DNA from 2 places in the Enterococcus sp. DIV0174 genome. Region 2 is predicted to be linked to the other one. Evidence: predicted binding sites of a transcription regulator. Region 2 holds the regulator's gene; the other holds the start of a gene.

Region 1 (8,048 bases), 1.2 Mb from region 2:
TAATCAACTGATCAAAGTATGGATGATTGGTGTATGGCAAAATGACTCCTAAATTTTTGGTTTCTCCATAGCTTAATGTTCGTGCATTTGCATTAGGAATATAGTCTAGTTCCTTCATAACTGCTAAAATTTCTGCTCGTTTTCTTTCATCCACATAAGGGTGTTCATTAATAACTCGAGAAATAGTCGAGACGGAATAACCTGTTAAACGTGCGATATCTCGAATAGTTGCCACGATGATGATTCACCTACCTTAAACGAAAAGTTTTTCTTGTAGATAGTCTATCACAGCCGGCCCACATTCATAAAACTGATACAACTTTTCTTGATAACAAAAACTAATTCGCTGTCCGCCCCAAAATGTATCTTTTGTTAAATTCGTTAACTGATTGACATCGATTTCTTCTCTCATTGGTTTGTTCAGGCCTTGAAAACTTTTTAAAACTAGTTTATTTTCATTACAATCTACCAACGCGTAAAAACAAGTGCTTGATGTTCCCAAAACTTTCACATAAGTATGCATAGGTAAGCCCTCCTTCTTGATAGCTCGAGTATAGTTTATGAAACGCGTCCCAGAGCAAGCGGAAAGTTTTGGTTAAATAAAATCCAAGCAAACAAGTTGGAAATACTGTTTGCTTGGATTATTTTTATACTTATTAACAACTTTTTCAGTGCAATCAGTTTGTTTCGTTTGTTTCTCCCAAATTAGGGTCTAACTTATTTGCCGCAAGAATAAATGGTGCCCAAATCAATGCTGCTACAAGCAAATTCACAATCGTCAACACAATGGCACGCCAATCTCCAGCAGTCGCTAAGAAACCACTAATAATCGTTGGCATGACCCAGATTACATTGACAACTACAGGTCTTACAAATCCCGCCATCGTTGCGAAGTATGCAATAGTGGCAGTAGCTAAAGGCGCTAAAATAAACGGAATCATTAATAACGGATTTAGTACAACCGGCAAACCAAACATCACTGGTTCATTAATATTGAATAAACCCGGAGCAATACCTAGTTTCCCAACTGTTTTATAATCCGCACGTTTTGATAAGAAAAGAATCATTACAATTAATACTAAAGTCACACCTGCACCACCAGGCCAGACAAAAGCTTCAAAAGAGCCGGCTACCCACTTAAACGGAATTGGCTCATTATTTTGAAAAGCATTCGTATTTTCAACCATAGCAGTTCCATAAAGTGTTTGTAGTACTGGTGACATGATGTTCGTTCCATGAAGCCCAAAGAACCAGAGAACATGAACAAGTAGCACAATGATAAATACTGCGCCGTAGCCCTGTGAAAGATGCATTAAAGGCTTTTGGATTGCTTCAGAAATCCAGTCGATTAAAGGAACACCAGCCGTTTGTTTGAATAAATAGTTAATAATTCCAACAACATACAAGGAAACCACTGCAGGGATGATTGCAGCAAAAGCCTTAGAAACAGCCGGTGGTACAGAGTCCGGCATACGGATAATAATGTTTTTTCGAATTAAAAGAGCAAAAATAATGACTGAAATAAATCCAAAGATCATTGCAGTAAAAAGACCCGATCCACCCATATACTTACCAAAGTTAAAATAACCCCATGCGCCCATCGAGAGCGTTTGGCCACCTTCTGCAGCATCAGAAATAACTCCACCTGCTGTAGTGATCATTGTCGAAGCTTCTTCTGATAACTTCTCTGGTAATGTCAAAACTGCAGTAGCGGCATCCGGTAATCCGATGATAAAAGCGACTAATGAAACAATACTTCCTGACACAGGATCAACTTCATACGCTTTTGCTAAATTTGCGCCTAAAGAAAGTGCAAACACAACTGCCATAATCGCCAATGTTCCATTCCAAATCAATCCATTTACACCAATAACAGGTGTAAAAAAGGTTGTAATTGCATTGCCCTCTCCTAAATAGGTATTAGGAAAATCGCGCATGAAAGCATTGAGCAAAACTGCGATTGCACCAGCCATTGTTGCTGGCATCGTACCAATAAAGGCATCTCGCAAGGCGACTAAATGCTTTTCTGACCCTATTTTTGTTGCCACAGGTAAAATATATTTTTCCATCCACTTCATCAATCCGTCCATCTTCATCCTCCTAAGTTTTAGTTGCATCACCTATAATGTATGCGCATACATTATAATGATATTACAAATATAGCATATATTTTTATATGTGCCTACTAAACAACACAGACGACTATTTTGGGCCATGAAGAAGACGTACTAAACGATTTTTGTTTATTTAGAGTTAATAACTAAGCTAAAGCAACAGAAATTTTTTCTACTTCTTGTAGTTTTTTCTAGTAAGAACAAACAGCAAGCTGTGCAGCCATATGAACGAAGATAAAAATTATTCCTCAGATAATTTTTTAAATCTAATTTAATCGTATTTCTTTTTAAGATGTTGTTTCTCGAAAGAAAATAGGCACAAAAAAGAGGCACACCCCCTTTGAACAGGATGTGCCTCTTTTTTGTTATACTTTCAATTTTTATGAATTGAAAGTAGTGATTACATCATGCCGCCCATCATTGATGGATCCATTGCTGGAGCAGCAGGTGCAGCTGGTTCTGGTTTATCTGCAACAACTGCTTCTGTTGTTAATAACAATGCTGAAACGGAAGCAGCATTTTGCAATGCAGAACGAGTTACTTTTGTTGGATCAACGATTCCGGCTTCCACCATGTTTACCCATTCGCCTGTTGCAGCATTGAACCCAGTACCAAGTTCAACATTTTTCAGTTTATCAACGATTACTGAACCTTCATAGCCAGCATTTTCCGCGATTTGACGAATTGGTTCTTCTAATGCACGAACAACAATCTTAATTCCTGTTGCTACGTCACCTTGGGCTTCTACTGCAGAAACTTTTCCAATAACATTTACCAATGCAGTACCACCACCAGAAACCATGCCTTCTTCTACGGCAGCACGAGTAGCATTCAATGCATCTTCAATACGTAATTTCAATTCTTTTAATTCTGTTTCAGTCGCCGCACCAACTTTGACTACTGCAACACCGCCAGCTAATTTAGCTAGACGCTCTTGTAATTTTTCACGATCAAAGTCAGAAGTTGTTTCAGCAATTTGATTTTTGATCAATTGAACGCGTGCGTCAATTGCTGTTTTATCGCCAGAACCTTCAACGATTGTTGTATTGTCTTTATCAACAACAACTTTTGAAGCATTTCCTAAGTTATCGACAGTTGCGTCTTTTAATTCTAGACCTAGATCATCAGTGATTACTGTACCACCTGTCAAAATAGCGATATCTTCAAGCATCGCTTTACGACGGTCACCAAATCCTGGTGCTTTGACAGCAACTACGTTAAATGTTCCACGAATTTTATTCAATACTAATGTTGGTAATGCTTCGCCATCTACATCATCTGCAATGATTAATAATGGACGAGATTGTTGTAAAATTTGTTCTAATAGAGGCAAGATATCTTGAATATTTGAGATTTTTTTGTCTGTAATCAAGATATATGGATTATCTAAAACAGCTTCCATTTTGTCATTATCAGTAACCATGTATTGTGATAAATATCCACGGTCAAACTGCATTCCTTCAACAACATCTAGTTCTGTTTCGATCCCTTTTGATTCTTCAATTGTGATGACACCGTCATTGCCGACTTTTTCCATTGCATCCGCAATCAAATGACCTACTTGTTCTGAACCAGAAGAAACAGCCGCAACTTGTGCAATTGCTTCTTTTGAATCAACAACTGTTGAAATATTGTGTAATTCTTCTACTGCCGCTTTTGTAGCTAATTCAATTCCGCGACGAATGCCTAAAGGATTAGCGCCGGCTGTTACGTTTTTCAAGCCTTCACGAACGATTGCTTGTGTTAAAACAGTAGCAGTAGTTGTACCATCACCAGCAATATCATTCGTTTTTGAAGCAACTTCAGAAACTAATTTTGCACCCATATTTTCAAAATGATCTTCTAATTCGATTTCTTTTGCAATTGTTACCCCGTCATTAGTAATCAATGGAGATCCATAAGATTTTTCTAAAACAACATTACGGCCTTTTGGACCTAAGGTAACTTTTACTGTATCAGCTAATTTATCTACGCCACGAAGCATTGCTGCGCGTGCGTCTTCTGCGAATTTTAATTCTTTTGCCATGATTGGTTTCACCTCAATAATAAATTTTGTTTATCTTGTTTTACTCAACGATCGCCATGATATCTTTACCTGAAACGATCAAATATTCTTTACCTTCAAATTTCACTTCTGTTCCAGCATACTTTTCAAACATTACTTGATCGCCTTCTTTAACAGCGGCAGGAACTTTTTCACCGTTTTCTAATAAACGGCCTTCACCAACCGCAACGATTCTACCAGTTTGTGGTTTTTCTTTGGCAGAGGAAGCTAAGACGATTCCTCCAACAGTTTTTTCTTCTTCTTTTGCGACTTCGATGATGACGCGGTCACCTAATGGTTTTAACACGATAAATCCCTCCGATAACACGATTTTTAGTTCCGTTAGCACTCTTACCTTTCGAGTGCTAACCTACATTTTTAATAATACTCATTCTGCTCCTTTTTTGCAAGCTTTTTAAATCAAAGAAATCTGATTTTTTATTTTCATTGGCGAACAACTTTCGTATGGTATAATTACCAATAAATCTTGTCTACTAACACAGGTAAGTTATCTTTTATAAGAGCCTGTAAGGAGGAATTTCATGTCATTAAAAAAATATAGTCTACTAAGCATTTTTTGCTACGGTTTAGTCTTTGTTTCACCTGTCCTTTTAAGAATCACAGGTATCGTTACCTCTTCGACTGGTTTGATTTCGGCCATGACTATTACTTATTTACTAGGAGCAGTTTTGCTGCTGTTTTTGTACTTCAAACAAAAGGAACCTTTAACAATAGAGGCAGATGTCCCTAAAGCAAGTGTTCCTGAAATCATTTTACTTGGATTAGGTGGTATTTTGATAGCAATCTTTTTACAAGGTGCGGCTGTCGGAATCGAAACTTTCTTATTTGGTCAAAGCGCTCCATCTGAAAATACGCAAAACATCATCCAAATGATTTTAAAAGCACCCGCATTTATTCTAGCAACGACTATTGGTGCCCCAATCATGGAGGAACTTGTTTTTCGTCGTAGTATTCTAGGACTCGTTAGTCACTACTCGAATTTTTGGGTAGGTGCTGTAATCAGTTCTCTACTTTTTGCTGTTGCACATGCAGATGGTCATCTATTGGTTTACTTTTTCTTAGGTTTCTTCTTTAGTTTATTGTATAAATCAACTGGTCGAATTTGGACTTCAATGATTACACATGTAGGTATGAATACATTGGTCATCGTTGTACAGTTGTTAATCCAAAAATAATTTTTGCTTTCAATTAAAAACTGCGACAAAATCTTAAACGATTTTGTCGCAGTTTTTTTAGCTTAATGTTTCACCGTTTGTGGCAATAACTTCCTTATACCAATCAAACGATTTTTTCTTGCTTCTTGCCAATGTTCCATTTCCTTCGTTGTCCTTATCAACATAGATAAAGCCGTAACGTTTTTTCATTTCTCCTGTCCCGGCAGAAACCAAATCAATGAATCCCCATGGCGTGTAGCCCATTAAATCAATACCATCATATTCAACAGCATCTTTCATTGAAGCAATGTGCTCTCGCAAATACTCAATGCGATAATCATCTTCGACTTGTCCGCTTTCCCCAATCTCATCAATTGCACCAAACCCATTTTCCACAATAAATAATGGTTTTTCGTAACGTTCATTGAACCAGTTCATTGCGTAACGCAAACCCATAGGATCGATTTGCCATCCCCAGTCAGATGCTTTCACATAAGGATTTTCTACTAAGTCTGCTGCTTCATCATAGTCAAAAGTTGGTGCTTTATCATGATCTTTGATTGCAAACGACATATAGTAACTAAAGCCGATATAGTCGACACACCCTACCTTTAAAATACGGGCATCTTCTGCTGTTCGATCTAATTCAAATCCTTTTCGTTTAAAGTACGCATCCATATAACTTGGATAGCGACCTTTACAATGCACGTCAGTAAACCAATAACGTCTTTGCATCGCAACTGTTGCTGCCATCATATCATTAGGACTACATGAGTAACTATAGATTGGCACCATGGCAATCATACAACCAATTTCAAAATCTGGATTAATCCGATGTCCGATTTCTACCGCTTGCGCACTTGCCACTAATTCATAGTGTGCAGCCTGATACATGATTGCTTCGCGATCTTCGCCTTCTTCATAACGAATGCCCGAATTAGTAAATGGTGCAAAATCTTCGTGAAAATTCGCTTGGTTATTGATTTCATTAAAGGTCATCCAGTATTTCACTTTCTCTTGGTAACGAGTGAAACAAGTTTCCGCAAACCGAGTAAAAAATTCAATCATTTTTCGATTTCGCCAACCACCATATTCTTTTACTAAATGATAAGGCATTTCAAAATGGGAAAGCGTGATAACCGGTTCGATCCCATATTTTAGACATTCATCAAATAGGTCATCATAAAATTGTAACCCTGCTTCATTTGGTTCTAATTCATCACCTTTTGGAAAAATTCTGCTCCAGGCAATTGATGTCCGAAAACAATTCAAACCTAATTCAGCAAATAAACGAACATCTTCCTTATAATGATGATAAAAATCAATTGCCTCATGATTAGGATAATAGTTGCCTTCAATCACACCATCTGTGATCTTTCTTGCCACACCGTTTTTTCCAGCAGTCATAACATCAGCAACACTAACACCTTTGCCACCTTCTTGCCAACCACCTTCTAATTGATGGGCTGCTACTGCACCGCCCCATAAAAATCCTTTTCTCAACACGCTCATACGATCGACTCATTTCTCGTTAATTTGTAAAATCGTTTATAAAACTTGTGATTCTTCTAATTGATCTGCTTCTGCAAAAGAAAGATCGTTTTCTTGTGCATAGTTCATTGCATCAATTTTCTTCACGAATGGTAAATAGATAAAGAAACCAATTGCTAAAACAAATGTTTGTAACAACGCCGCTTGCCAGCCACCTACTAAAAATCCTGAAATAATTGGTGGTGTTGTCCATGGTACTTGTACAGCTGTAAACAATGGAACTAATCCTGTATACAAAGCGAAGTAAGTAATCACACCAGAAACAACTGGTGTCGCAATAAATGGAATCGCCATAATCGGGTTCATTACGATTGGTGTTGCAAAAATAATTGGTTCGTTAATGTTAAAGATAGCTGGAGCTAAAGATAAACGTCCAAGCTGTTTGAACTGTGCTGATTTTGCAAAGAAAACCATGAACATCACAACACCAATCGTCATCCCAGCACCTGTTACTGTCATGAATTGGTCTAAGAATTGTTGCGTAACAATATGTCCACCATTTGCAACGGTCAATGCTTTACCAGATTCAAGAATCTCTGTGTTTGCTAATGAGTTTGCTTGTAAGATTGGTCCCATGATCCCACCAACAATTGTTGAACCATGTACTCCAAAGAACCATAAGAATGGAACTAAGAAACCAAGCATCAACGCACCACCAAGTGAATCTGTTACACCTTGCATTGGGCTTTGGATTACTTCATAAATCCATTGAATCATTGTTGTGCTGAAGACTGCATCAAAGAAAATATATACAAGCATTGCAAAGGTAATCAAAACAGCTGCTGGAATCAACGCTGTAAATGAGTTTGCTACGTTATCCGGCACTTGCTCTGGCAATTTGATTCGAATATCTCTTTTTAGGAACCAAGTGTAGCCCCAACCAACAAATAGACCAACCAAGATTGCACTGATCATCCCTTGACCACCAGTCCAACCTTTATCAATTACGTTACCAATTACAACACCAGATTCTGCATCCGTCACATCTGAACGCATCGTTAGTAAAAAGATAACCAATGCAATCATCCCTGCTGGTAGCCCTTCAAAGCCTTCATCTTTGACGTAAGAATAAGCAATCCCAACTACTGCAAAAATTGCCATAATAGCAAATGAAGCACCATACGCTTGGTTAAAATAAACTGCGAGTCCAGAATTGTTGACCCA
Region 2 (8,048 bases):
AATCCAGGTGATTTAACGCGAGAAAAACTACAAGTCATGAAAAACTATGGTGTGAACCGTTTATCTATGGGCGTTCAAACGTTTGATAATCGTTTGTTAAAGAAAATTGGCAGAAAGCATACTGCTGAAGATGTATACCAAACAATGTCATTTTTAGAAGCAGAAAACTTTTCCAATGTAAGCATTGATTTGATTTATGCTTTGCCTGGACAAACACTTGAAAATTATCGTGATACACTGGAAAAAGCATTAGCGCTAGATTTACCGCACTATTCTTTATACTCGTTGATTTTGGAAAATAAAACAATGTTCATGAACTGGGTAAGACAAGGTCGATTAGAGTTACCCGATCAAGAAACAGAAACGCAAATGTTCGAGGAAACGATTGAAGCAATGGAACAACATGGCCGTCATCAATATGAAATTAGTAATTTTGGATTGACCGGTCATGAATCACAACATAATCTAATGTACTGGAATAATGACCATTATTTTGGCTTTGGTGCAGGGGCAAGTGGGTATCTTGATCAAACACGTTATCGAAACAAGGGGCCAATCCAGCATTATTTGCGTCCCTTGCGTGAAGGAAATTTACCGATTTTAGAAAAAGAAACGTTATCACGAAACAACCAGATTGAAGAGGAGCTGTTTTTGGGGTTGCGTAAAAAATCCGGAATCAACAAACAACATTTTTATGATCGTTATCAACAAACGATAGAGTCACTCTACCAGTCAACGTTAGATACGTTAGTGAAAGACGACTTGTTGGTGAACACTGAAGAAAGAGTTTATTTAACCCCTAAAGGTACATTTTTAGGGAACGAAGTTTTTGAAAAATTTTTGTTACCAAAAACAGAAATCAATGAATAAAAAATGTTTAAATTTAGTTAAATAAAAAGATAATCACAAATAATTGCGTAGCGAGAAGTCAAACAAACATTGATTTCCCGCTTTTTTTTGAATAAAACTCATCGTTAGCACTCGGGGCGGAAGAGTGCTAAAAAGTGATGTGTTTTTCTTGACAGAAAGAAGACGACTTGTTATATTAGTAAGTGGGTTAGCACTTAGAAGATAGGAGTGCTAATGAGAGGTGATGGAAGATGTTAACACAGCGTCAAAGTGATATTTTGCGTCTGATCATCCAAAACTATACGAGTAGTGGCGTACCCGTTGGTTCCAAAACGCTAATGGCTGAGGGAATTGAAGCAAGTTCAGCGACGATTCGCAACGATATGAAGGCGCTAGAAGAAGACGGGTTGCTGTTAAAAACTCATTCTTCCTCTGGTCGGATTCCATCTGCGGCGGGATATCGTTACTATGTGGATCATTTATTGAAACCAACTCGTGTAACAAATGATGATTTGCAAGTGATTAGGCAGTCTTTAGGAAAAGAATTTCATGAGATTAACGAAATCATTCGTCAGTCTGCTGAAATTTTATCTGAACTGACAAGCTATACGACATTCTCGTTGGGACCAGAAGTGAAAGATCGCCGATTAACTGGTTTCCGAATCGTACCGTTAAACCATCGACAAATTATTGCTATCGTGGTGACGGATAAAGGCAATGTTGAAAGCCAGGTATTTACTCTTCCAGCAAACCTGGGGAGTCAAGATTTAGAAAAAATGGTTCGGCTTGTGAATGACCGCTTGGTGGGTGATCCGCTAATGACGGTTTATCAAAAACTGCGAACAGAGATCCCAATGATCTTACATAAATATTTCCAATCAACGGAAGGTATCTCCTACTTATTTGATGCTGTTTTAGGTCAAGTATTTGAAGATAAGATTTATGTGAGTGGACAAATGAACCTGCTTGATTATGAACCCCATCAAGATTTGAATCAGTTTAAGTCGATGTTTTCTTTAATGAGGGATTCCGACGAGCTTACTCAAATGATTGTTCCGATGGATAGTAATATTCATATTAAGATTGGCTCTGAATTAGGGAATGATCTGCTACAAAATATGAGCATGATTCAAGCAAGTTATGAAATTGATGGACATGGCCGAGGAACAATTGCTTTACTTGGACCAACAAGCATGCCGTATTCACGAATGTTTGGGTTGGTCGATGTCTATCGAAAAGAATTAGCGAATAGACTGGCTGATTACTATCGTTTGCTTGATTTGTCTGGCTCATGATTGTAAGTCCGCATTTCTAAAATTGATAGCAGCTAATCTGATTTTTAATATGAACAATCAAGACAGCTGACTGAATAATGAAAGGAAGACTGTATCGTGAAAGAAAACCAAGAGGAATTAGAAAAAGAATTAAAAGACATCCAGCAAGATTTGGAAGTCGATACAGAAGCTGCGGAAGACTCAGGTGTTTCAGAAGTTGAAGTGGAAAATGTTGAAATCGTCAACTTGAAAGCTGACTTAGAAGAAATGGAAGATAAATTCCTACGCGCCCGAGCTGAAATTGCCAACATGGCAAACCGCGGAAAAAATGAACGTGAACAATTGCAAAAATATCGTTCACAAGATTTAGCTAAAAAATTATTACCTTCAATTGATAACCTAGAGCGAGCGCTAGCAACAGAAGTTTCAGATGAACAAGGTGCTAGCTTGAAAAAAGGTGTCGAAATGGTATTAGAAGGTGTTCGTTTTGCTTTGAAAGAAGAGGGAATTGAAAAAATCCCTGCAAAAGGCGAAACATTTGACCCAATGCTTCACCAAGCAGTCCAAACTGTTCCCGCATCTGATGAGGTGCCGGCAGATACGATTGTGGAAGTTTTGCAAGAAGGATATAAATTACACGATCGCGTATTAAGACCAACAATGGTCATTGTCGCGCAGTAATTCGTGCAACTATAAACTAAATTTTATTTAATGAGGAGACGTTAATATGACTAAAATTATTGGTATTGACTTAGGTACAACAAACTCTGCAGTTGCTGTATTAGAAGGAAACGAAGCAAAAATTATCGCAAATCCAGAAGGAAACCGTACAACACCATCTGTTGTTTCATTTAAAAATGGTGAAATCCAAGTTGGTGAAGTGGCAAAACGTCAAGCTGTAACTAACCCAAACACAATTTCATCAATCAAACGTCACATTGGTGAACCTGGGTATAAAGTAGAAGTTGAAGGAAAATCTTACACACCACAAGAAATTTCTGCAATGATTCTTCAATATATCAAAGGTTTTGCTGAAGATTACTTAGGTGAAAAAGTTGAGAAAGCAGTTATCACTGTTCCTGCATACTTTAACGATGCACAACGTCAAGCAACAAAAGATGCTGGTAAAATTGCTGGTTTGGAAGTGGAACGTATTGTCAACGAACCAACAGCAGCAGCTTTAGCTTATGGCTTAGACAAAACAGACCGTGATGAAAAAATCTTAGTATTTGACCTTGGTGGTGGTACATTTGACGTATCAATCCTTGAATTAGGTGATGGTGTCTTTGATGTATTATCAACAGCTGGTGACAACCATTTAGGTGGGGATGACTTTGATAACAAAATCATTGATTACATGGTTGCTGAATTCAAAAAAGAAAACGGCGTAGACCTTGGTCAAGACAAAATGGCTTTACAACGTTTGAAAGATGCTGCTGAAAAAGCGAAAAAAGATTTGTCAGGTGTTTCAAGCACTCAAATCAGCTTACCATTTATCACAGCTGGCGAAGCAGGACCTTTGCATTTAGAAATGACATTGACTCGTGCAAAATTTGATGAATTAACAGCTGACTTAGTTGAACGTACAAAAATTCCAGTACGCCAAGCATTAAAAGATGCTGGTTTATCACAATCTGAAATTGATGAAGTAATCTTAGTTGGTGGTTCAACTCGTATTCCTGCAGTTGTTGAAGCTGTAAGAAAAGAAACTGGTAAAGAACCAAATAAATCAGTGAACCCTGATGAAGTCGTTGCAATGGGTGCAGCAATCCAAGGTGGGGTCATCACTGGTGATGTAAAAGATGTTGTTTTACTTGACGTAACACCATTATCATTAGGTATCGAAACAATGGGTGGGGTCTTCACTAAGTTGATTGATCGTAATACAACAATCCCAACAAGTAAATCACAAGTATTCTCAACAGCTGCTGATAACCAACCTGCTGTAGATATTCATGTTTTACAAGGTGAACGTCCAATGGCTGCTGATAACAAAACACTAGGAAGATTCCAATTAACTGATATTCCTGCAGCGCCACGTGGTATCCCTCAAATCGAAGTTACTTTTGATATTGATAAAAACGGGATCGTCAATGTATCAGCGAAAGATCTAGGCACTTCAAAAGAACAAAAAATCACAATCAAATCTTCATCAGGTTTATCAGACGATGAAATCGAACGTATGGTAAAAGATGCAGAAGCTAATGCAGAAGCTGACAAAGCTCGTAAAGAAGAAGTTGATCTTCGCAATGATGTAGATGCCTTATTATTCTCAGTTGATAAAACATTGAAAGAATTAGAAGGTAAAGTAGACGCAGAAGAAGTTCAAAAAGCAGAAACAGCTCGCGATGAATTAAAAGCGGCAGTTGAAGCAAATAACATTGAAGAAATGAAAACAAAACGTGATGCTTTGAACGAAATCGTTCAAAACTTAACAGTTAAATTATATGAACAAGCTGCACAACAACAAGCGCAAGAAAATCCTGAAGCAGCACAAGGCGGAGCAGACGATGTCGTTGATGCTGACTTTGAAGAAGTCGACGGCGACGACAAATAATTAGTTCCCTAGTGTGCTAGGAGTAGACTAGAACAGAAAAGTTGGACTTTGATGATAGCTGTAGATTCAGTTGAAGCCATCTTTTCTGAAACGTCTACCTATTCGTAAAAAAGAGAAGGCTATGGGGAAAGTCGATTCGACTTTTTGCCACAGTCTTTTTCTTTTGAAAGAATGCAAGTAGCAGTTTTGGTTTCAACTAAAATGTGATATGATTACAAGCGATGTGAATTTGATGTATTAGAACCAATAGGAGGAAAGCCTATGGCAACGAAACGTGATTATTATGAAGTCCTAGGAATTTCAAAAGGGGCTTCAGAAGATGAAATAAAGAAAGCTTATCGTAAACTTTCTAAGAAATATCATCCTGATATTAACAAAGAAGCAGATGCAGAAGAAAAATTTAAAGAAGTGTCTGAGGCTTATGAAATTTTAAGTGATCCGCAAAAGCGGGCTGCGTATGATCAATATGGTCACGCTGGTACAGATCCAAACTATGGCGCTGGAGGCGGAGGCGGCTTCGGTGGCTTTGGAGGATTCTCTGGAGGCGGAGGTGGCTTCGGTGGTTTTGAAGATATCTTTGATTCTTTCTTTGGCGGAGGCGGAGGTCGTTCAGTTGATCCAACGGCACCTCGTCAAGGAGCTGATTTACAATACACAGTTGATTTGAGTTTTGAGGAAGCAATTTTTGGTATTGAAAAAGAAATCAAATACAACCGGGAAGAAGTTTGTCATACTTGTCATGGGAATGGTGCGAAACCTGGGACGGAACCAATTACATGTCAAAAATGTCATGGTTCAGGAACAATCAATGTTGAACGTCAAACACCATTAGGTCGCGTGATGAGTCGTCAAACATGTGATGTTTGTCATGGAACCGGAAAAGAAATCAAAGAACCATGTCCAACTTGTCACGGCTCTGGTCATGAAAAGAAAGCTCACTCTGTGAAAGTGAATGTACCAGCCGGTGTCGAAGAAGGACAACAAATGCGTTTAGCTGGTCAAGGTGAAGCAGGTGAAAACGGCGGACCATTTGGTGATTTATATGTAGTCTTCCGTGTTGAAGAAAGTAATATTTTTGATCGTGATGGTTCAGAAATCTATTACGAGTTACCATTGAGTTTTGTGCAAGCAGCTTTAGGAGATGAAGTTCAAGTTCCAACTGTTCACGGAGATGTTAAGTTAAAGATCCCAGCAGGAACACAAACTGGAACAAACTTCCGTCTTCGCGGAAAAGGTGCGCCTAAACTACGTGGTGGTGCAACAGGTGACCAACACGTGAAAGTGAAACTGATTACGCCGAAGAACTTAAATGAACAACAAAAAGAAGCGTTACGCTCATTTGCTGAAGCAGGTGGAATGAGAGTCGAAGAACAACAAGAAGATGGTTTTTTCGATAAAATGAAGGACGCTTTTGGCGGAAAAAAGCGTAAATAATAAAACGGTGAAGCTGACAAATGTGTCGCTTCACCGTTTTATTACTTATACGTTCAATGTAGTAAACTCTTTTGGAAATAAGCTGAGTAAAAAAGAACTGCGATGAACGCGTCATTCCTTCAGTAATGAATAGTAAAAGGGATAAAAGAAGAGCTTAGTGACGACTGGCTCTTCTAAAATACAAATCAAAAAAGCATCGTCAAAATCTTATTCAAGATTTTGACGATGCTTTTTCATGGGTTGAAACTGTTTCAGGTTCTTTTGTTAAATATCTAAAACTTTATCTAAAAAGTCTTTTGTACGTTCATTTTGTGGATTTTCAAAAATTTGTTCTGGCGTTCCATCTTCAAGGAAGTTTCCACCGTCAATGAACATGACACGATTGGCAACTTCTTTGGCAAATCCCATTTCGTGAGTAACGATGACCATGGTCATTCCTTGCTTCGCAAGTTTTTTCATGACGTTTAGAACGTCGCCGACCATTTCTGGATCAAGTGCAGAGGTTGGTTCGTCAAAAAGCATGATGTCTGGATTCATTGCTAATGCACGGGCGATCGCAACGCGTTGTTTTTGTCCGCCGGAGAGCATTTCTGGTGACATATCTTTTTTGTCAGCCAAGCCAACTGTATCTAATAGCTTGATTGCTTTCTTTTCTGCTTCTTCGCGAGACTCCTTTTTCAAATCCATTGGCGCAAGAATAATATTTTCTAAAACAGAAAGGTGAGGAAACAAATTGAAATGTTGGAACACCATTCCGATATGCTGACGAACGAGATTGATGTTTGTGTTTTTATCCATTAAGTGAGCGCCGTCGATGATAATATCTCCGTCAGTTGGCTCTTCTAAACGATTTAAACAACGCAGAAAAGTACTTTTTCCTGAACCAGAAGGGCCAATGATACAAACGACATCACCTTCGTTGATTGAGACGTTGATATCGTTCAATACAGTATTGTCACCATATTTTTTTACAAGATGTTCAACTAAGATTTTTTCTGACATCTTACTTCACCTTCTTTTCTAAAACTTTCGCTAATTTTGTTAAAGCGGTAATCAAAACTAAATACATGATTGCAATGATTAGGTAAACGTACGTACTTTGGGTTGTACGGGCAACGATAATTTTACCAGCTTGAAGTAATTCGACAACACCAATTGCAGAGATGATTGTTGTATCCTTCAATGAGATAACGAACTGGTTAACGAATGAAGGGAGCATGATTCGAATTGCTTGTGGCAAGATGATTTTTTGCATCGTTCGATTATAAGATAAACCTAAACTTCTTGAAGCTTCCATTTGTCCGACAGGAACAGCATTGATTCCGCCACGAACGATTTCTGCAATATAAGCACTCGCGTTTAATGTCAATGTAATAACGCCGGCAATGAAATCAGGGATTGTAAATCCAACGATACCAGGTAAGCCAAAGAAAATGAAGAAGGCAAGTACCATCATTGGAATTCCGCGAATCACATCAACGTAAATGGTTGCGATTGTGCGTAACGCACGAATTGGTGAAGCGCTGAATAAGCCGAAAATGACACCAACAACTAATGCTAAAGCAAATGATACCAAAGCAAGTACGATTGTCATCCAGAAACCGCGTAATAGTGGTTTATAATTGTTTTTGATCAAGCCAATGATTGTTGATTCATCTTTGGTTGAATCGGCTGACTCATTTGAAGTAGCTACATACTTGTCGATGATTTTGTCATAAGCTCCTGTACGTTTTAACTCTTTAAGACCTTCATTGAACATTGCTAAAAGTTCTTGATTTTCACCCTTTTTTACTGCAAAGGCATACTTACCACCAGATTCTTTTGCAATCGGTGTATCAATTTTTTGGCCTCGTTTGATGGCATAACCAAGGACAGGATAGTCATCCATTATTGCGTCAATCGCACCAACTTTTAACCCATCGTATAGTTGGTCA

The links. Region 2 encodes HrcA, which represses chaperone genes, less so after heat shock. Its sites were predicted from a motif close to TTAGCACTCNNNNNNNNNGAGTGCTAA; they were not measured.
Region 1: groES (co-chaperone GroES) is a predicted target of HrcA. The motif match lies at 4,501-4,527, and genes of this name have one in related genera.

Annotation. Positions count from the first base shown of each region.
Region 1 is NZ_CP172881.1:2,294,177-2,302,224, forward strand. Features, by position in the region: gene IGJ93_RS10965 (LacI family DNA-binding transcriptional regulator) at 1-235, opposite strand, end outside; gene IGJ93_RS10970 (hypothetical protein) at 254-523, opposite strand; gene IGJ93_RS10975 (PTS sugar transporter subunit IIC) at 678-2,090, opposite strand; gene groL (chaperonin GroEL) at 2,515-4,140, opposite strand; gene groES (co-chaperone GroES) at 4,181-4,465, opposite strand; gene IGJ93_RS10990 (CPBP family intramembrane glutamic endopeptidase) at 4,701-5,354, shown strand; gene IGJ93_RS10995 (6-phospho-beta-glucosidase) at 5,412-6,845, opposite strand; gene IGJ93_RS11000 (PTS sugar transporter subunit IIC) at 6,882-8,048, opposite strand, start outside.
Region 2 is NZ_CP172881.1:1,069,279-1,077,326, forward strand. Features, by position in the region: gene hemW (radical SAM family heme chaperone HemW) at 1-870, shown strand, start outside; gene hrcA (heat-inducible transcriptional repressor HrcA) at 1,101-2,144, shown strand; gene grpE (nucleotide exchange factor GrpE) at 2,241-2,804, shown strand; gene dnaK (molecular chaperone DnaK) at 2,851-4,680, shown strand; gene dnaJ (molecular chaperone DnaJ) at 4,942-6,114, shown strand; gene IGJ93_RS05295 (amino acid ABC transporter ATP-binding protein) at 6,379-7,116, opposite strand; gene IGJ93_RS05300 (amino acid ABC transporter substrate-binding protein/permease) at 7,118-8,048, opposite strand, start outside.